Regions from separate parts of the Bradyrhizobium sp. LB13.1 genome, predicted to be linked through region 4. Evidence: predicted binding sites of a transcription regulator. Region 4 holds the regulator's gene; each other region holds the start of a gene.
What was found. The regulator LexA, encoded in region 4, represses DNA repair genes until DNA is damaged. The targets are predictions, from matches to a motif close to TGTTCNNNNTGTGTTCNG.
Positions count from the first base shown of each region.

Region 1 (5,032 bases), 2.3 Mb from region 4:
ACATCACTGAACGCAAGCGCGCCGAGGAGCGGCAGAATCTCCTGGCGCGGGAAGTCGATCATCGCGCCAAGAACGCGCTGGCACTGGCGCAATCGATCGTGCGCCTCACCCGCGCGGACGAGGTCAAGGCCTATGTCAACGCCGTCGAGGGGCGGATCAATGCACTGGCGCGCGTGCATACGATCCTGTCGCTGTCGAGTTGGCAGGGCGCCGAACTCTCGAAGCTGATCGACGAGGAGCTTGCGCCCTATTCCCTCGGCGGCCAGATCAAATTGGCAGGCCCCGAAGTTCAGTTGCTGCCGGCGACCGCCCAGACGCTGGCACTGGCGCTGCATGAGCTTTTCACCAACTCGGCAAAGTATGGCGCGCTCTCGACGCGGTCGGGACGGCTCGCGATCGGCTGGCAGGCCGAGGACGAGTTGCTCACGCTGACCTGGGAGGAGACCGGCGGCCCGCTTGTCAGGCCCCCGAAGTCCCGCGGCTTCGGCACGCGGAGCCTGCTTGCGAGCGTCGAGTCCCAGCTCGGTGGACAAGCGCATTTCGATTGGCGCGCCGAGGGCCTGCTGTGCCGCCTGGAGGTGCCGTTGATTCGCAAGACTGCCGCGACAACGACACCAGGCAAATTCGAAGACGCCAGCTCCGCCGAATTGCAGCGCGCATCCGGCTAGCCGGAGGACGCATTCGTCATGCGCTGCGCCGGACGCGGTTCGCGCGCGACGCGTCCTTCGAGCCAGGCTTCCGTTCGGGCGAGCTCGCGCAGCGCTTTTGCATAGCGGCGAGCAGCACTTCGCTCCGCGCCGCGGGGCAGCTTGCGCGCTTTGCCCAGGATGTCCGCGGCGGCGTTGCGATAGGCCAGCGAGCGGTAAAGAAAGACCACCTTACCCATATCGAATGTTCCCGTGGTGTGACGTCTTCATCCTCGCAAAGCCGGCATGAACGTCGGATGAAGCGGGCAATGACAATTCCTTCATTCGGATGGAACCGGCGAGCGTCGCAGGCGTTGCATGCGAGATCGGGATAGAGTTCCATGCGCACGAAAAAGTCGTCGGACCTGATCTCTCCCAGCGGCCTCGTCAAGCTGATGACGCATGCGATGATGGGCGCAGCCCTCGGCCTCGCTTTCAGCCTCGTGCTCGTTCTGACCAATCCAGCCGTCGCCAACCTGCTCAGCCACGGCGGAAGCCAGGCCGCTGTCGCTTTCGCCCTCACATTGGCGACGACATTCGCGATCGGCGCGACACTCACCGGCGTCGTCTTCATCCTCGCAGAGGACAAGGAATCTTGAAGTGTGCGTGATGCAGCGGAGCTCCTGTGTTCGGAACTCCTGTGACCGAGCGCGGTTGGCTGCCTGCGTCAATTCAACTCAGGGAGTTCCCCCATGAAGACAACCAAGCTCGCCCTCGCCGTGATGTTGGCAACCGGCCTCGCCGCCGCGCCGTTCGCCGTGCAGGCAAAGTCGCACAAGGCGAAACATGGATCCTCCATGTCGTCGTCGCAGACCACGGGCGCCAACACCAAATCCTCCAAGGGCGCCGATCCCTCCGGTCAGGGCGGCTCCGGCCCCGGCTCCGACCAGGGCGGCACCATGACGCACAACAAGGGTGGCATGAGCAACACCAAGTAGCTGCTCGGCGAAATTCAAGGAGGCCCCGCCATCGCGGGGCCTTTTTGCTTTGCGGGTTCGGCTGAACCCTTCTCAGGCCGCTTCGCCAACCTCCGGCATCGACAAGCCCGCATGTCGCCCTGCGCGCGTACGCTTCAACGACGGCCGCCGGTGAGGTCGGGATGACAGCCCGCACGATCTGATTTCACGAGATGATCGAGCTGTTCGCTCTTGCGCACGATCAGGAGCTGGGCCGCGGCGTCGTCGAGCCCCTCGCGTTGCAGCTGCCGGATGGCCGAGCCCAGTTCGAGAATCTCGGCGCGCAGTCTCAAGATCCGGTACGTCGCCGGGTCTTCTTCCACGGCACACTCCCAAAGCTCTCAATGGCGCGCGATAGCACGCACGGGATTGCCGGCTTTCTTCGCGGAACGAAGGCGCATCCTGTCGCGGACATCCGGCAGGACATCGCCGCCACCTGCAGCCTTCCATTCGCCGATCAGAAGATTGATTTTCCAGCGCAGATCCATCTGCGCCAGGGCCTTCTCCGTGCAGTCGCGATCACGGTCGACGAACTCGCGCACGGACGCCTCGACATCGGCCATTTCTAGCCTCAACACACTGATTTTGCGTCGAATTTCATTAATTCTGTTGTCCATGACTTGTTAGAACAAAATAAGAACATATAGTCAAGTCACGATTTCAGGTCCGGAGAAGCGACATGCAGGTTCAGGGTAAATACGATGCCAGGGCTTTCCTCACCGAGCAGATGACCCGGACACAGGGCCTCAGGCTGAAACGGCTCAGCGAAGAGGCCTATCAACCCGCGCAATATGCGCGGGACCTGTCCTCCAGTGAGGCAGCACGGCGCATCCAGGTGCTGGAAGCGGAGATCGAGCTGGCGAATTCGTTCTAGGCTACCCGCTCAATCCAGGACGTTGCGTGCCCGCTTTCGGAACCATGCCTGTCGCGGATGGTTCTCCCCGGCCAAGGGAGAACATGCATGGCACGCAAGGCAAAGAAGCGCCGCTACTCGCGCAGCTCCGGCAGCGATGTCGAACGCGAGATGAAACGCTACAAGAAGGGCAGCGCGAAGAGCGGACCTGGCGGTCGAGGCGGACGCGTGAAGAGCCGCAAGCAGGCAATCGCGATCGGCCTGTCGAAGGCACGCAAGAAGGGCAAGAAGGTCCCGAAGAAGGCCGCGAAAAAGACCTCCAAGAAGAAGACCTCCAAGAAGACGAAGAAGACTTCGAAGAAAACGTCCAGGAAAACGTCGAAGAAAACGTCGAAGAAAACGTCGAAGCGCAAATCCTCCAAACGGTCGCGCTGAACTCTGTCAGGTCATGCTGCCCGGCATGAAGCAGCGGATCGAAACGCCAAACGCGGTCTTCACCGGCCACACCATGGTTCGGCCGGCCCGGTTCGGCTCGGTGATCACGGCTTCGTCCGGGACCTCCACCCACTCCCCGTCGAGCCGCACCCGATAATGCCCGTTGTGCGAGTCCCAGTCGGGATCGGCGACGGCAAACCCATCCGCATCCGAGCAGCACGGACCGAGATGGCTGCGCAGGCCGTCGAACCACGGCTTGAGGGGTGAGTCCGCGTAGCGGCCGTCGTCGCGCCCGAGAGCGTTTCCACCCCACAGCACGAATGGCGCCACGAGCAGCGCAGTCCTCAGCGAGAGCTTCAATCGATCCGAGAGCTTCAATCGATCCATGTCGGCACCGATCAAATGCGAACTGCCGGCCAGCTAGCTCAGCGGCGGCAAGTTCGAAGTTCCACGCTTGCAATCGTCCCGGCGGCTTCATTGCCGCCGACTCCATACGAGATCCGCAATTGTGATGAGCGAACACGGCTTTTTCGGACGAACCGGGTCATCCTCTCTGCCGTTAACGAGAATGTTATCGGCGGCCATCCGGAATCCTGAAGGCAAACAGGAAAGGCGGCCCGTGGGCCGCCTTTTTGGATTTGCGCGGATCGCCGTTCGACTTATGCGAGCGGCACCGCGACGAATCGGGTCGCCTGCGCGTTTCTGATCTGCAGCAGCACGCTGCGCTTGCCGGACGATTTCGCCTGCGCCAGCTCCGAACGGACATCACCGATATTGGCGACGGCCTTGCCGCCGACGTTGAGGATGACGTCGCCGGTCTGGATGCCGCGCTGCGCGGCCGGCCCTTGCGGATCGACTTCAGTGACGACGACGCCCTTCTGGCCGGCGCCCTGGACGTCGCCGGCCGGAGCCAGGCTGAGCCCGAGACGCGGCGTGCCGGCATCCGGCTGCGCCTTGCCCTCGTCGGCCTTAGCCTGCCGCTCGTTCGGCAATTCGCCGAGCACCAGCGTCACCGTCTTGCTGTCGCCCTTGTGGACGACATCGAGCTTCACGGACGTGCCCGGTGCAAGCGTAGCGATAGTGCGGGCGAGATCGCGGGAGTCCTTGATCGCGGTGCCGTTGACGGCGGTGATGACGTCGCCCGCCTCGATGCCCGCCTTCGCTGCCGGGCTAGCGTCCTGCGGATTGTCCACGATCGCGCCGCGCGCCTCCTTGAGGCCGAGGCTGTCGGCGATATCCGATGTCACCGGCTGCACCTGCACGCCGAGCCAGCCGCGTGTCACCGCACCCTTGTCCTTCAACTGTGCGACGACGAGCTTTGCGGTCGAAGCCGGAATGTCGAAGCCGATGCCGACCGAGCCGCCGGAGGGCGAGAAGATCGCGGTGTTCACGCCAATCACGTTGCCGTTCATGTCGAACGCCGGACCGCCGGAATTGCCCTTGTTGATCGGTGCATCGATCTGGATGAAATCGTCATAGGGACCGTTGCCGATGTCGCGGCCGCTGGCCGAGACGATGCCGGCGGTCACGGTGCCGCCGAGGCCGAAGGGATTGCCGACCGCGACCACCCAGTCGCCGATGCGCGGCTTCTGGTCGGAGAATTTGACGAACGGAAAATCCTTCTTGCCCTCGACCTTGATCAGCGCGAGATCGGTCTTCGGATCGGTGCCGACCACCTTCGCGGTATAGGTCTGGCCGTCATCCATCGTCACCTGCACCGACTCAGCGTGGTCGACGACGTGGTTGTTGGTCACGGCATAGCCGTCGGCGGAGATGAAGAAGCCGGAGCCCTCACCCGTGATAGTCTGGTGGCGCTGGCGCGGCATGCCGTTCATGCCACCCGGACCACCGAAGCCGAATTGCCGTGAGAATTGGTCGAACGGCGTCGCCTCGTCCGAATCCATCCGGTTCTGTTGCAGCATCGCGCTCTTCTCGCTGTCCTGGTCGATTTTGACCCGCACCGAGATGACGGCGGATTTGACCTTGCTGACGAGATCGCCGAAGCCCTGCGGTGTCGTGGCGGTCTCCGCGGCCTGGGCGGGCGCAATGAAGGAGGTCGCGCTGAACGGCGAAGAGCCGGGAGCAGTCGCCAGCACGGCCAG
Region 1 covers NZ_JBSRYQ010000001.1:2,359,610-2,364,641, reverse strand. The annotation lists gene ACVWYI_RS11180 (HWE histidine kinase domain-containing protein) at 1-668, shown strand, start outside; gene ACVWYI_RS11175 (hypothetical protein) at 665-886, opposite strand; gene ACVWYI_RS11170 (hypothetical protein) at 1,028-1,285, shown strand; gene ACVWYI_RS11165 (hypothetical protein) at 1,379-1,624, shown strand; gene ACVWYI_RS11160 (hypothetical protein) at 1,759-1,965, opposite strand; gene ACVWYI_RS11155 (hypothetical protein) at 1,984-2,205, opposite strand; gene ACVWYI_RS11150 (DUF3072 domain-containing protein) at 2,322-2,516, shown strand; gene ACVWYI_RS11145 (DUF6496 domain-containing protein) at 2,604-2,930, shown strand; gene ACVWYI_RS11140 (hypothetical protein) at 2,937-3,317, opposite strand; gene ACVWYI_RS11135 (Do family serine endopeptidase) at 3,590-5,032, opposite strand, start outside.
Region 1: a site for LexA is predicted at 2,267-2,284, ahead of ACVWYI_RS11150 (DUF3072 domain-containing protein). Genes of this name have one in related genera too.

Region 2 (5,032 bases), 100 kb from region 4:
CGCGGATTTCGTCACGGCCGAGTGCGGTGAGGCGCTGCAGGCGCAGGTCGAGAATGGCCCTCGCCTGCTCCATCGACAGGCGGATCGTGCCGTTCTCACTGATGCGGTGGCGCGGATCGTCGATCAGCGTCAGCATGTCCTCGACGTCCCGGGCCGGCCAGTCGCGTGACATCAGGGTGTCGCGGGCGGTGGTCGGGTCGGGCGAGGTCCGGATCACGCGGATCATTTCGTCGATATTGGCGACCGCGATCGCCAGACCGACCAGGATATGGGCGCGATCGCGCGCCTTGGCGAGCAGGAACTTGGTGCGCCGCGTGACGACCCGCTCACGGAAGTCGACGAAGATCGCCAGCAGGTCCTTCAGATGCATGATCCGCGGACGGCCGCTGTCGAGCGCAACCATGTTGACGCCGAAGCTCGTCTGCAGCGGGGTGAACCTGTACAGCTGATTCAGCACTACATCCGGCACGGCGTCGCGCTTCAATTCGATGACGACGCGGTAGCCGTCGCGATCCGATTCATCGCGCAGGTCGCCGATGCCCTCGATCTTCTTTTCCTTCACCAGCTCGGCGATGCGCTCGACCATCGTCGCCTTGTTCACCTGGTAGGGAATCTCGGTGATGATGATCGCCTCGCGCTCCTTGCGGATGGTCTCGATCGCGACCTTGCCGCGCATCATGACCGAGCCGCGGCCGAGGTGATAGGCGGCGCGGATGCCCTGCCGTCCGAGGATGACGCCGCCGGTCGGGAAATCCGGTCCCGGCACGATGTTGATGAGCTCGTCGATGGTGAGCGCGGGGTTGTCGATCAACGCGACGCAGGCGTCGATGACCTCGCCGAGATTGTGCGGCGGGATGTTGGTGGCCATGCCGACCGCGATGCCGCCGGCGCCGTTGACGAGCAAGTTCGGGAACTTGGCCGGCAGGACCGACGGCTCGGTCTCGTTGTTGTCGTAGTTCGGCTGGAAGTCGACGGTGTCCTTGTCGATATCTGCCAGCAGAGCCAGCGCCACCTTCGTCAACCGGGCTTCCGTGTAACGATAGGCAGCCGGGGGATCGCCGTCGACCGAGCCGAAATTGCCTTGGCCGTCGATCAACGGCACGCGCATGGAGAAGTTCTGCGCCATCCGGACCATGGCGTCGTAGATCGACTGGTCGCCATGCGGATGATATTTACCGATGACGTCGCCGACCACGCGGGCGGACTTGACGTACTTCTTGTCGGGCGTGTGCCCCTGCTCGTTCATCGAGTACAGGATGCGGCGATGCACCGGCTTGAGGCCGTCGCGGGCGTCAGGCAGCGCCCGCGCCACGATCACGCTCATGGCGTAATCGAGATAGGACTTCTTCATCTCCTCGAAGATGGAGACGGGGCGAATATCCGAGGGTTGCGCCGGCTGGTCGCCGGGCTTGTCGTCGTCGTCAGCCAAGGGGAAATCCGGTGAGGTTTTATCTGGGAATCATATAGCGCATCGAGGCTCGGATAACCACCCTTGCGAGGCTTGGGCAAGCGCTTTTTCCGCCTATTTTTCCAATAACTTAAGCCCTTGCGAGCCATGTCTCGGATAGCCGCCACATCGACCTTGCGAAATCGCCTGGAACACCTGGAAAACCGTGCGGCGAACGTGCCCGTCAGCGCGCTTGCCGAGACGCAATCCGAGCTCAACCCAAACATGAAGCGGGCCCGGAAATCCCGAGCCCGTCCTGCCGATTAGCGAGATTTGCTGGCACGACACGAGAAGCGCCGCCCCATCCGGCCGGCACGTCGACATCGTGCGATACGCCGCGTTCTTCGAACGGGATCGCTCAGAACGGGATATCGTCGTCCATGTCGTTGTTGCGGCCACCGCCGCCGGCGGCAACGGGGCGGCGCGGCGCGCTGCTGACCGGACCCGATGAGCCGAAATCGCCGCCCGGCTCGTCGCCGAAGCTGCCGGCTCCTCCGCCGCCGCTGCGACCGTCCAGCATTGTCAGCGTCGAGTTGAAGCCCTGCAGCACGACCTCGGTCGAGTACTTCTCGACGCCGCTCTGGTCGGTCCATTTGCGGGTCTGGAGCGCACCCTCGACGTAAATCTTGGCGCCCTTCTTCAGATACTGCTCGGCGACCTTGCAGAGCCCTTCATTGAAGATCACGACGCGGTGCCACTCGGTCTTTTCCTTGCGCTCGCCGGTCGCCTTGTCGCGCCACGTCTCCGAGGTGGCGACGCTCAGATTGGCGATCGGCCGCCCGTCCTGGGTGCGGCGGATTTCAGGATCCTTGCCGAGATTTCCAACCAGAATGACCTTGTTGACACTTCCCGCCATCGCCGCTCTCCACTCCGAATGCCACTGAATTTGAATGCCACTGAATTTCACGAGGCGGGGCCGCGCCCGCGGCCTCTGCCACCCTGTTGCGGACCCTATACGCTCGCAAGGGACGCTCAGCCCACGATCCCTCCGGTTATCCCCAAATATAGCATCTATTTGGATCTCGTTCCAGATTTGTTCCTGCAAACCCGACTTTCGGTCGCTCGCGGATGCTTCATCTGCAGAAGCGTTGGATGGAACCTTTGTAGGTTCCCGTCCGAAGAGCAGAACAACTTAACATTCAGCAAGTTATTGGCGCTTTCACCGCCTGCCATTGTTGCATCCGGGCGACGGACTCTGCCGCTCGATGGAGCTACCGTCGCCTCGGACTTAGTTCATATGGGCGTCACGCCTGATCAGCCGCTTCGGATCAACAAGAAGCGACGAACCTGGGGAGACTGGCAATGAATAAGCTTGTGTTTGGCGCAATCGGTGCCGTGGCGTTGGGCGTATCGGCTCCCGCGAGCGCGGCCGATCTGGCGGCACGTCCCTACAACAAGGCTCCGGCGCCGATGGTTGCGACCATCTATGACTGGAGCGGCTTCTACATCGGCATCAACGGCGGCGGCGGGTCGAGCCACAAGTGCTGGGACTTCGTTACGCCGGTGACCGGTACATTGGTCGGCGAAGGCTGTCACAATGCGACAGGCGGCACCGTCGGCGGGCAGATCGGCTATCGCTGGCAGACGGCCAGTTGGGTGTTCGGCTTTGAAGGCCAGGGCAACTGGGCCGACTTCCGGGGCGACAACGTGAGCACACTGTTTCCGGGCACCGCTTTGGTGACCGGTGATCGCAACCGTTCTCGCATCGATTCTTTCGGGCTCATCACCGGTCAGGTCGGTTACGCCTGGAACAACGTGCTGCTCTACGTGAAGGGCGGCGGCGCCGTGGTCGGTGACAAGTACGACGTCTATGCCGCCGCAGGTACGCCCGGCGCGGGTACGCTGCTGGCTTCGGCGCGTGAAACTCGCTGGGGTGGGACGGTCGGAGCCGGTTTGGAGTTCGGCTTCGCACCAAACTGGTCGCTGGGCTTTGAGTACGACCACATCTTCCTTGGCAATCGCACGATCGGCTTCACAACGCCCGCGGGCGCAACATTCGGAAGCGACCGAATTAGCCAGGATGTCGATATGGGGCTTGTCCGCTTGAACTATCGCTGGGGCGGTCCGGTCCTCGCGAAGTACTGATCCAACTGACATCATTCAAGAACTCTAAGGCCGGCCTTCGCGCCGGCCTTTTCGTTTCCGTTCCCCGACGGGAATAACAGGTCAACAAGTGCTCCATTTTCAGGCTGCTGTGGCCGGTGGGACACACAACTTGCGGCTTTAGTAGTGTAAGAGTGACATCAGTTGGACGAGAGTGTCCGATGCCTTTCCCGAATAGGGAGGGCAACAGAAACTGGGGACTGGGATTAGTTGAAAATGAAAAAGATTTTGTTGGCTTCGGCCTGTTTGTTCGCTCTCGCTGCCCCGGCTTCGGCCGCTGATCTCGCGGCGCGCCCCTACACCAAGGCTCCGGTGGCTATGGCTTCGGTCTACAACTGGACCGGCTTCTACATCGGCGCCAACGCCGGTGGTGGCTCGAGCCACAATTGCTGGGATACGACCTCGGTGCTTGGCGCACCAGTCCCCGTCACGGCTGAAGGCTGCCACAATGCAACCGGCGCCATCGTCGGCGGCCAGATCGGCTATCGCTGGCAGTCCAGCAATTGGGTGTTCGGCCTCGAAGCCCAGGGCGATTGGGCTGACCTGAAGGGCTCGAACACCAGCTCGCCCGCCGCGTTCTTCCCGCTGGTGAACAACACCAAGATCGACGCCATCGGCCTCTTCACCGGTCAGGTGGGTTATGCCTGGAACAACGTGCTCTGGTACGTGAAGGGCGGCGCGGCCGTCACCCACAACAAGTTTCAGCGGCACTCTGGGTGGCGTCACCCTCGATACCGCCAACGAAACCCGTTGGGGTGGCACGGTCGGCACCGGCATCGAGTTCGGCTTCGCTCCGAACTGGTCGGTCGCCGTCGAATATAACCACCTGTTCATGGGCAAGCACACCGACAGCTTCACCTTCCTCGGTGTGAACACCCGCAGCGACAGCATCAAGCAGGACGTGGATATGGCCACGGTTCGCTTGAACTATCGCTTCGGCGGTCCGATCGTCGCGAAGTACTGATCTGCACGACCGACGTCACATCGTTACGAAAGGCCGGCCTTGCGCCGGCCTTTTTGTTTGCGCGGTCTCCTGCAGCGTAGTTCCGCTGGCCCTCCTGCTGCCAGATGCCGCCAGCGCGCCAACAATCCGTTGACGATTCGCAAAGGCCACTGGAAATCCCTCCTCGTTCTTCCTACGTTCGCTGACATACCCATCGGCGCCGATCCCGGTTCCGGGCGAAGCGCGCCTTCAGCGTTGGCGCGATCGCGCGCCTTTGGGATTCTTGAGGACCACCAGGATGGATGAAGTGATCAAGGCGAAGCGCCAACAGCCGAACGTGGGATCAAATCTGCGCGCAATTACGATCCGTGGCGCGCGCGAGCACAACCTCAAGAACGTCGACGTCGAGATTCCCCGCGACAAGCTGGTGGTGTTCACGGGGCTGTCAGGCTCCGGCAAATCCTCGCTCGCCTTCGACACCATCTATGCCGAGGGCCAGCGCCGCTACGTCGAATCGCTATCGGCCTATGCGCGCCAAT
Region 2 covers NZ_JBSRYQ010000001.1:4,585,879-4,590,910, forward strand. The annotation lists gene gyrA (DNA gyrase subunit A) at 1-1,429, opposite strand, end outside; gene ACVWYI_RS21845 (single-stranded DNA-binding protein) at 1,806-2,303, opposite strand; gene ACVWYI_RS21850 (outer membrane protein) at 2,750-3,532, shown strand; partial or broken gene ACVWYI_RS21855 (outer membrane protein) at 3,767-4,514, shown strand; gene uvrA (excinuclease ABC subunit UvrA) at 4,792-5,032, shown strand, end outside.
Region 2: a site for LexA is predicted at 2,471-2,488, ahead of ACVWYI_RS21845 (single-stranded DNA-binding protein). Genes of this name have one in related genera too.

Region 3 (5,032 bases), 2.5 Mb from region 4:
TCCTGCGTCTTGCGGACGCCGCCGAAAGCTTCGGCAAGGGCCGCGAGGCGCCGAACTTCAGGCCGCGCGGCGCGCGCGAGGTGCGGCGCGCGTCGGTCGCCTTCCTCGAAATGAAATCGCGCATCGAGCGCACGATGGAGCAGCGCACCGCGATGCTCGCCGGCGTCAGTCACGATCTGCGCACGATCCTGACGCGGTTCAAGCTCGAACTGGCGCTGATCGGCGACAGCCCCGAAATGGAGGGCATGCGTAAGGACGTCGACGAGATGTCGATGATGCTGGAAGATTACCTCGCGTTTGCCCGTGGCGATTCCGGCGAGCAGTCGCAGCCGACCGACATGGCGCAGGCGCTCGAGGAGTTGCGCAGCGACGCCGAACGCCACGGCCACACCGCGACCGTCGCGTTCAACGGGCTGCCCGTGGTCACGGTGAAGCCGGCCTCGTTCAAGCGCTGCCTCGCCAACCTCGTCACCAACGCCGCCCGCTACGGCAAAAGCATCGCCATCACCGGTCAGCGCGATCACCGTTATTTGACCGTGACGGTCGACGACGACGGGCCGGGCATTCCCGCCCATCTGCGCGAAGAGGTGTTCAAGCCATTCCTGCGGCTGGACAACGCCCGCAACCAGGACGAAGGCGGCACCGGCCTAGGCCTCGCGATCGCACGCGACATCGCCCGCTCGCATGGCGGTGACATCACGCTCGGCGATAGCCCGATGGGCGGATTAAGGGCGAGCGTGCGGATACCGGTGTAACGGATGTAACCGCAATAGCCCTATTTCGGCAGCAGCGCCTTCAGCTTGTCGATGTCGCGCACGTTCATCTTGAAGCCGCCGGGCATCACGATGTCGCCGGGCTTCTGCTCGGGCTTGCAGGCTCCGAGCCACTTGGCTTCGAGCGTCATCGTGGAATCGCGCCCCGCGGCGCCGGCGGCGCCACCTTGTGCGTGCGACGAGGTCTTCACCGTGTAGGCCGAATTGAAATCGCCCGTGATCTCGGCATGCGAGGTCGTGCTGATGCCCGCGACACTGCACTCGGAATCGCTGACATAGCCGGTCGCGGTCTTCTTGATGTCCTGCTTGGCGCAGATCTGCTTGGCCATCGGGGAGACGTTGTTGTTCATCTCCTTGTCGACGGTCTCGTCGGTGCAGTGCTGCATGGTCATTTCGGGCACGGGCGTACCGCGGTCCTGAGCATCTTCAATTCCCAGAGACCGGCTTTGCGCATCGGCAGATCGTCGGCGCTGGCTACGCCGGCCGACAAGACGAGGCAAAGGGCCGAGCCGAGCAAAGCGAGTTTGCGCGTCATGTGAGAAGCTCCCGGCTAAGAGATTGCGGGCGTTACGAAAACGCCTCAGTAGAGCGTGCGGATCGGCTTGTCGGCAGCGCCATAGGGCACCCAGCGGCATGAGAACGAGATGTAGCCGCCCTCATAGGCCTGCACCCCCAGGAATTTCGCGACCTTTCCGTAGCGCGCGCAGTGATCGACCGCGACCTGCCGCGCATCGACCTGGGTTGCCATCGAATAGGCGATGATGCCGCCGGTGTCGTTGCCCTTAAACGGAGGCACCGGAAGGATATCGGCGCGCGCCGACTGGCTCGCCATCATACCCAAGGCAAGTAGGCCCGCGGCCGCAATGATTCGCATTCCCGTCACTCCGATTGGTTGGTGGCAGTTTACGGTGCCCGGGGCGGCGGTGGAAAGAACGGAAGGCCGGTTGCTGCGACCTTGTGGTCAACTCGTCGGCAAGTGTTGCCGCGCTGCACTTGACCCCGCGCGGCCTTCACGGCACCGTCCGTCCCTCGCAGATCATGTTGTCTGGATTGCCCATGCGCGCCTCGACCTCCCTGAAATCGCTCCGCTTTGCCGCCGTGCTCGGCCTCCTGTTCGGGGCGCTGTCGCTCGGTGAGGCCAGGGCCGCCAATCCGCTGGAGCTGAATTTCTGGCTGAGCGGGCCGCGCTATGACGGCAACGTCTCCGAATGCGACAGGGCGCTGCCGACGATCGCTTCCCAGTTCTTGGAGAAGGAAAGCTCGTTCTGGAATTCCTCGTTGAAGATCACCGGCTTCGCCGCGGTTCGCGAGACCGCGTTCCGGCCCTGGGCACCCGATAACATTCCGCGCCGCTTTTGCAGCGGCGAGGCCATGCTCACGGACGGCAAGATGCGCAAGGTGCACTTCTCGATCATCGAGGATGGCGGCTTCGCCAGCTTCGGCCAGGGCGTCGAATGGTGCGTGGTCGGGCTCGACCGCAACTGGGCCTACAACCCGTCCTGCCGCGCCGCCAAGCCTTAAGCAGCCTAAGCCTTAAGCAGCCCAGCCTCAGTCCAAGAAGCTCTGATTCGGTTGGCTGAAATGGCCGCCTGAATTTTGTTCTTGAAATGTTCCTATCGCCTGCTAGGCTTGCTGCACAGTCTAGTTGAGGGGGTCGCCATGTTTCATTCCAGATTGCATTCGTTCTCCCGCCTGATGATCTCGCTGACGCTTGCGGCCGGGCTGGCTGCGCTGGCCGGCGGCGCGAAGGCCGAGGACAAGCGGCAGAACGCGCCCGGCGAATTCGATTTTTATGTGCTGTCGCTGTCGTGGTCGCCCTCCTTCTGCGAGGAGGCGGCAGAGCGCGGCGGCCGCTCGCAGATCCAGTGCAGCGGACGGCCCTACTCTTTCGTGGTGCATGGTCTGTGGCCGCAATATGAGAACGGTTTTCCGGAATATTGCCAGCGGCCGTCGCCGCGGCTGAATCGCAGCATCGTCTCCTCGATGCTCGATCTGATGCCGGCGCCGGGGCTGATTTTCAACGAGTGGGACAAGCACGGCACCTGCTCGGGGCTCGCCGACCGCAGCTATTTCGAAACGATCCGAAAGGCGCGCGCCGCGATCAAGATTCCGGCCGAATATCTCGATCTATCGCAGGCCAAGACCGTGGCGCCGGCTGAGGTGGAGGAGGCCTTCATCAAGGCCAATCCGGGCCTCGGCAACGCCGCCGTCTCGATCACGTGCAACCGGACGCGGCTGTCCGAAGTCCGCATCTGCCTCAGCAAGGACCTGCAATTCCGCGCCTGCGAGGAGATCGACCGCCGCGCCTGCCGCCGCGACCAGGTGACGATGCCGCCGATCAGGGGTGGGTAGCCCCGGCGTCGTGCCTCTTTGCTCAAGCCGTCACGTGGCGTAGTGCTCTTGCATGAATTACCCGCCACGCCTTTCACGCCGGAAGCTTCGCTGACGTCATCAAGCACATCGTGCTGGCGCGCATCGTCACCTATCTCCAGGACAAGCCGGGCGCCTTCCGCGTCATCGACACCCATGCGGGCGCCGGCCTCTACGATCTCGAAAGCGACGAGGCCCGCCGCGGCGGCGAGTGGCTGACGGGCATCGCCCGGCTGATGCAGGCGCGTTTCTCGAACGACACCATCGCGCTGACCAAGCCCTATCTCGATATTGTCCGCGCCTACAATCCGAAGGGCGAGCTCAAGGCTTATCCGGGCTCGCCGCTGATTGCGCGCGCCCTGATGCGGCCGCAGGACCGCCTCGTCGCCTGCGAACTCGAGCCGAAGGCGCGGAAAGCGCTGATCGGCGTGCTGCGCCACGACGAGCAGGCCCGCGTGGTCGATCTCGACGGCTGGATGGCGCTGCCGGCTTTCGTGCCGCCGAAGGAACGGCGCGGGCTCGTGCTGATCGACCCCCCGTTCGAGGCAAAGGACGAGTTCGACAAGCTGGGCGAGGCCTTCTCGGCGGCTTTCGCGAAATGGCCGACTGGTATCTATGTAATCTGGTATCCCGCCAAGAGCCGGCGCGCCACCGACGCACTGGTGCAATCAGTGGCGCGCCTCGCAGCCGCAGCAAAGCCGCCGGGAAATTGCCTGCGCCTCGAATTCAGTGTGTCGCCGCAAGCCGACGGCGCAACTCTCACCTCCACCGGGCTCTTGATCGTCAATCCGCCTTACACGCTGCAGGGCGAGCTCAAGACGATCCTGCCCGAGCTGGAAATGCCGCTCGGCCAGGGTGGCGCTGCCAGATTCCGATTAGAGGTGCCGAGGCCCTAACACTCCGGCATTCTTGGGAAAAATATGCAAGAGCCGTAGTCAATCTGCAAAGAACCGTATTATGCTGTTTCCGTGACTGGCTTTACGTTCCGCTTCCGCGAATGGTTGCGGCGGAGTGAAGGCCTAAGAAAGATCCAGTCGGACCGAATGGTCTGCCCAAGGATGGCCAGCTCCCGGGCTTCGTAAGGCCCGGTCATGTCGTGACGTGCGTCTGCGTCGCGACGGAGGAGCAATGAGGGGGAGTTTCCCGATGGCCATGACGGGAACGGTCAAGTTTTTCAACGGCGAGCGCGGCTACGGATTCATCAAACCGGACGACGGCGGCCGCGACGTCTTCGTGCACATTACTGCCGTGGAGCGGGCCGGATTAAAGGACCTTGCCGAAGGACAGCGTATTACTTTCGAAGTCGAACCGGACAAGAAGGGGAAGGGGCCGAAGGCGGTCGATTTAGTCATCCTTTCCTAGCGAGTCCCACGCGAAAACACCGGCCCCAAAAAAATCCCGGCCGCGAGCGGCCGGGAGGCTGTAGTCCGGTATTTTCTTCTTTGGGTATCAGAAGTGATAGTTCACGCCTGCGCGCACAACGCTGGCGCTATAGCCGTTTGACACGCCTGTAATCGCGAACTGACTCGTCGACAGATCAATGTAGAGATATTCGAGCTTGGCGCTCCAGTTCGGCGCGAACCCAACTTCCGCGCCGGCACCGATGGTCCAGCCGGCGCTGGTGTGCGACTCCGTCCAGCCGAACGTCTGCGCGCGCAGCTCGCCGAAGGCGAGGCCCGCGGTGCCGTAGACCAGCACGTTGCTGAAGGCATAGCCGGCGCGGCCGCGCAGGGTGCCGAACCACGGATTGGAGAACTTCCACGGCGCGAAGGTGTCGTCGGCACCCGTGGCCTGGATGTCGCCCTCGACGCCGAACACCCACGGGCCGTTCTGGAAATTGTAGCCGGCCTGAACACCGCCGACGAAGCCGGAGGGCTTTGCGGGATTGT
Region 3 covers NZ_JBSRYQ010000001.1:7,173,999-7,179,030, forward strand. The annotation lists gene ACVWYI_RS34790 (ATP-binding protein) at 1-755, shown strand, start outside; partial or broken gene ACVWYI_RS34795 (DUF3617 domain-containing protein) at 776-1,308, opposite strand; gene ACVWYI_RS34800 (hypothetical protein) at 1,354-1,647, opposite strand; gene ACVWYI_RS34805 (hypothetical protein) at 1,830-2,294, shown strand; gene ACVWYI_RS34810 (ribonuclease T2) at 2,433-3,125, shown strand; gene ACVWYI_RS34815 (23S rRNA (adenine(2030)-N(6))-methyltransferase RlmJ) at 3,182-4,039, shown strand; gene ACVWYI_RS34820 (cold-shock protein) at 4,290-4,505, shown strand; gene ACVWYI_RS34825 (outer membrane protein) at 4,593-5,032, opposite strand, start outside.
Region 3: a site for LexA is predicted at 2,371-2,388, ahead of ACVWYI_RS34810 (ribonuclease T2). Genes of this name have one in related genera too.

Region 4 (5,032 bases):
AGGGGCCGAAGGCGCCCGACGTAAGTCCCGAGCAGACAGCGACCTGATCGGTGCTGGCCGGGGCGGTCGTCATCTCGTCCCTGCCATGGTCACTCTCCTGCCGATCTGTCTCGTTCCTCGGATCATGCCGCGACGGGCTTGATCTTGCCTTCCAGAACAATGTGAAGCAGCGGGATGACTGTCCCCGCTCAGCTGTTTTTGCCTCTGCGCCCGCGCTCGGCTAGAAGACTTGCGGAACATTCGCCCGAACGTGCCGAGCAGGAGTTTTCGCCGTGGCCTTGATGCCGGTTTCTGACGCGCTTGCCGCGGTGCTGGCGGGTGCAGAGCCGCTGCCCGAAGAGATGGTTGCCATCGACGAAGCCTACCATCGCGTGCTCGCGCGCGACGCCGCGGCCCGGCGCACGCAGCCGCCACAGGCGATGTCGGCGATGGATGGCTACGCGGTGCGTGCGGCCGATGCCGCGACGATCGATTCGAAGCTCACCGTCATCGGCGAGGTCGCGGCAGGTCGGCCGTTCGCGGGAACAGTCGGCGCCGGCGAGGCCGTGCGGATCTTCACCGGCGGCGTCGTTCCCTACGGCGCCGACGCCGTCGTGATCCAGGAGGACACGGTCGCCGACGGCAAGCGCATCACGATCAAGGAAGCCGCGATCGCCGGACGGCACATCCGGCCCGCCGGTGTCGATTTCCGTGACGGCGACGTGCTCCTGCGCAAGGGAAGCCGTCTCACCGAGCGCGACCTCGCGCTTGCGGCCGGGATGAATCACCCGCACCTCTCCGTTTGCCGACGTCCGAAGGTCGCGATCCTCGCCACCGGCGACGAGCTGGTGATGCCGGGCACCACGCCCGGTCACGGCCAGATCGTCTATTCCAACGGCTACGCCCTGCACGCTCTCGCTCGCAGCGAGGGCGCCGAGACCATCGACCTCGGTATTGCCACCGACACGCTGGAGGCCACCACCGTCGGCATTCGACGCGCCCGCGAGAGCGGAGCCGACATCCTGATCACGACCGGCGGCGCATCGGTCGGCGACCACGATCTGGTCCAGCAGGCGCTGAGGGACGAAGGCATAACGATGGCGTTCTGGAAGATCGCGATGCGGCCGGGCAAGCCGATGATGCACGGGCGGCTCGGCGCGATGGAGGTGATCGGCCTGCCGGGCAATCCCGTGTCGTCCTACGTCTGCGCTTTCCTGTTCTTGGTGCCGCTGATTCGCGCTCTCTCGGGCCGTTCAGTGATTCACCATCGCCGCGAGCGCGCCGTGCTCGGCCGCGACGTCGGCGCCAACGACCAGCGGGAAGACTATCTGCGCGCGCATCTGGAGGAGCGCGACGACGGCACGCGCGTTGCCCTTCCCGTCAACCATCAGGACTCTTCGCTGCTTGCGAATCTCGCTGCGGCACAGGTACTTCTCGTGCGCGCACCGTTCGCGCCGAAAGCCGAAGCAGGCACACCTTGCGAGGTGTTGCGGCTCCCCGTGTGAGCGCCCCGACAACGCATGTTCCGCGAACTTCGCTCTGTTCACGGTAAATTAAGCAGTTGCGGAACACATATCGAACATATAGTGTCCGTTCATGATTTGTTTCGAGCGTGTAGCGGCTTATTGCTGAATTCAGCGTCTCGGAATCGAACGACATCAACCGGGAGACTTTGGTCGAGATGTTAACGCGCAAACAATACGAGCTTCTGCGGTTCATCAATGAACGTCTGAAGGAAAGCGGCGTGCCGCCCTCCTTCGACGAGATGAAGGATGCGCTCGACCTGCGCTCGAAGTCGGGCATCCATCGCCTGATCACGGCGCTCGAGGAGCGCGGCTTCATCCGACGCCTGCCCAACCGCGCCCGTGCGATCGAGGTCATCAAATTGCCCGAGCTCCAGGCCGCCGCCGGCAGCCGCCGCGGCTTCACGCCGAGCGTCATTGAGGGCAATCTCGGCAAGGTACGTGCGAGCTCCAGCCTGCCCGCGGACGATGGTGAACGTCCGGTCGCGGTGCCGGTGATGGGCCGGATTGCGGCCGGCACACCGATCGAGGCGTTGCAGACCCGCAGCCACACTATCAGCGTACCGCCTGACATGCTTGGCTCGGGCGAGCACTACGCGCTCGAAGTGCGCGGCGATTCCATGGTCGAGGCCGGCATCCTCGACGGCGACATGGCGCTGATCCAGCGCAACGAGAGCGCCGATACCGGCGACATCGTGGTGGCGCTGATCGACGACGAGGAAGCAACCCTCAAGCGCTTCCGCCGCCGCGGCGCATCGATCGCGCTCGAGCCCGCCAACGGCGCCTATGAGGTGCGCATCCTGCCGCCGAACCGGGTAAAAATTCAGGGCAAGCTGATCGGGCTGTACCGAAAGTACTGAGCCCGTACGGCAGTCACGCAATACCAATTGGAGTGGACGGATTGCCCGCTCCGGCTGGATAGTCATCCTGGTTCTGCACAGATTATCCGGCCGCTTCTCCGGCGGCCCATCCTCGACACGCCGCACCAAGCATCCCAGAGGCTTCGCGGCGTTCCGGTTTGAGGAGACGTCATGCGCAAGGGCATCTCCGGCCGCTGACGTGCGCGACCGAAATGCCCAGGAGCAGGCTTTGTTCCTCGCCGATTCGGGAAAGATAATGTGATCGCGGCGTGCGGAAACCAGCCGCAGATTTGCCCATAACCAAGCAGAGGCTTGTGTGTTTCCACTCTGATAGGGGCCTGCGCCTCGATAAGAGACGCCGGTTGCTATCCCAGCATGAGGAGCACCCGATGTGTGACTACAGCCTGCATGCCATCGCGTCGCGCCCCGCCGAAGTCGGCGAGACGGTCGTCACGACAACCTTCCGCGGCACCTCGACGCGTGGTTTTGCGTCCGCAGCCGATCCGACTGTGGCCGTCTGCCTGCTGCCGGGAACGGAGCTCGCCTTCGCCGACAACATCCGCTACGATAATCGCTGGATCTGGACACGCACGATCAATTCCCGTGTCGGCAAGTTCGGCAAGATCGATCCGCACATTCCCGACCGCCATCATGACGCGATCGAATTCCCCGACGGCAAATACGTGCTGGTGACCCAGCTTGTCGAAGGACAGCGCGCGACCGTGCTGCAACTGCCGGTGACGCTGCCGGCCGGCGAGCGCGAGCACAAGCCGCAGATCATGGCCGACAGGCAGCCGACCATCACGCGCCTGCCGATCGGCTGACACGGTCGCCCTCCGGCCACGGGATCGGAGGCCAGGATTGATTTGCAATCGCCGGCCGTGGCCGGCGAGGTGGTGTGGTTTGCGTCCAGCGAATCCGATCGGATGCACCAGCCCACTGCATCTCTCCGCACGATCCGATTAATCGTCGGCTTGCAAATCGATTTCCGCCGGCGTTGCGTCCTTGCTGCGTGGCGGGATCTTTTTCGGCGCAAGACTGCCGTCGAAATCACCTTCGCCTGCGCCGGCCGGCAACCAGGGACGGCTCGTGCCTCTTTCCCTCACCGCCTGAACTGCAAAGCCGTCACCACGCTGCGTCAGCGCCAGCGCGCTCTGGCTCGCGAGCCGCCGTCGATCGACCACCATCGCGGCGCAATCGGGCGGCGCGGGACGTGCCGTCACCACCAGCGCGGCGCGGTTGCAATCGTCCGCCAGCGCGTCGATGCGCAGTGCCAGCGCGACCAGCCGCCCATCGGCGAGCGGCGTCACGCAGCCGGATTCATCGCAAGACACGCCGGCCGCCAGCGAGGTGCTGGCGGCATCGCGCGGATCGGCGTCGGCAGCCAACCACTCCTTGAGCAAAAAGCTATCCTTGCTCGTCTTGATCAGGTGAAGATGTCCGTCCTTGCCCCGCACCGCGACGCTCTGGCCATCCCCGGCAATCAGGATGTCGGGCTGCCGCACCGACAGCCCCCAGAGAATCGCGACCAGCAGCACCAGTACGCCGGACCAGCGCAGCGGCGTGCGCAACAGGCCCAGCACGATGATCCCCAGGCTCGCCGCGATCAGCGGCGCGATGCCGAAAGCCGGGATGCGGCCGATCGCGCCCGGCAATGCCGCGACCCAGCGCGAGACCACGACCATCCAGTCGATGCCGATCCCCATCAGCCACCAGAACACGCTATCGAGCCCGAAGGGAGCCGCAAGCAGCCCGAGCAGCCCCGCCGGCATCACCAGCGCCGAGACCACCGGCATCGCACCGAGATTGGCGAGCACGCCGAACGGGGTGACGCGGTGGAAGTGGAAAGCGGCATAGGGCGTGGTCGCAAGTCCCGCGATCAGCGAAGCCATGAACAGCATCGCGATCTCGCGCCCGCCCCACATCGCAACGCGCGCTGTCGCCGAATGATCGGGCGATGCGAACAGGTTCGGCATGCCGATCTGCACCAGCGCCACCAGCCCGAGCGTCGCGGCGAACGACATCTGAAATGTGGGACGCGGATTCCTAATTCATTCGTAAAGTCAAACGTTTAACTTACTCTCTTGATCTTACTCCGGGATTTTTTCCGGGACTCCGCGAGCCGCTCAACGGCGCTGGCTAAGCTTTCGCCGCCCGTTTAACCAGCTCGGCGAAAAATGGCATAAAAACAAACCAAGCAACGACTTGTGACAATGCTCCACCAATCAACACTGCCAAAAGTGCTCTGATCCTACCGAACGAGTGGATAGCACTCACAAGCGGGACAATCTTTGCGACGATCCACACATACACGAAAAGCTGCATCACCATGGCGAAAGCTCCGAACACTGACGGAACCATCGCAGGGGAGCCCGAGAGAACTAGATTTCGAATCTCCGGATCAAGGTTCGGAACATAATCCGCGACCTGCAATCAACCCGGCGAAGTGGTAGCGCAATTGGCCCTTCCCTCTGAAGAGTGCTGCGCACCAAAACACCAATAAGGTGAAAACTAGGACACCGCAGATATCCGGGACGATGACCGAAAAAGCCGTGGCGGCGTCAAACATTGAGAGATTCCAGAACACCAAGCTGAGTGGAATTTCGACGATCCACCAGACCAATCATACGAATGCGAAGAACTTCGCAGCGGCTGGTATGGGGTCGCTCT
Region 4 covers NZ_JBSRYQ010000001.1:4,688,766-4,693,797, forward strand. The annotation lists gene ACVWYI_RS22320 (hypothetical protein) at 1-47, shown strand, start outside; gene ACVWYI_RS22325 (molybdopterin molybdotransferase MoeA) at 273-1,484, shown strand; gene lexA (transcriptional repressor LexA) at 1,661-2,362, shown strand; gene ACVWYI_RS22335 (hypothetical protein) at 2,752-3,186, shown strand; partial or broken gene ACVWYI_RS22340 (ComEC/Rec2 family competence protein) at 3,325-4,398, opposite strand; gene ACVWYI_RS22345 (hypothetical protein) at 4,502-4,693, opposite strand.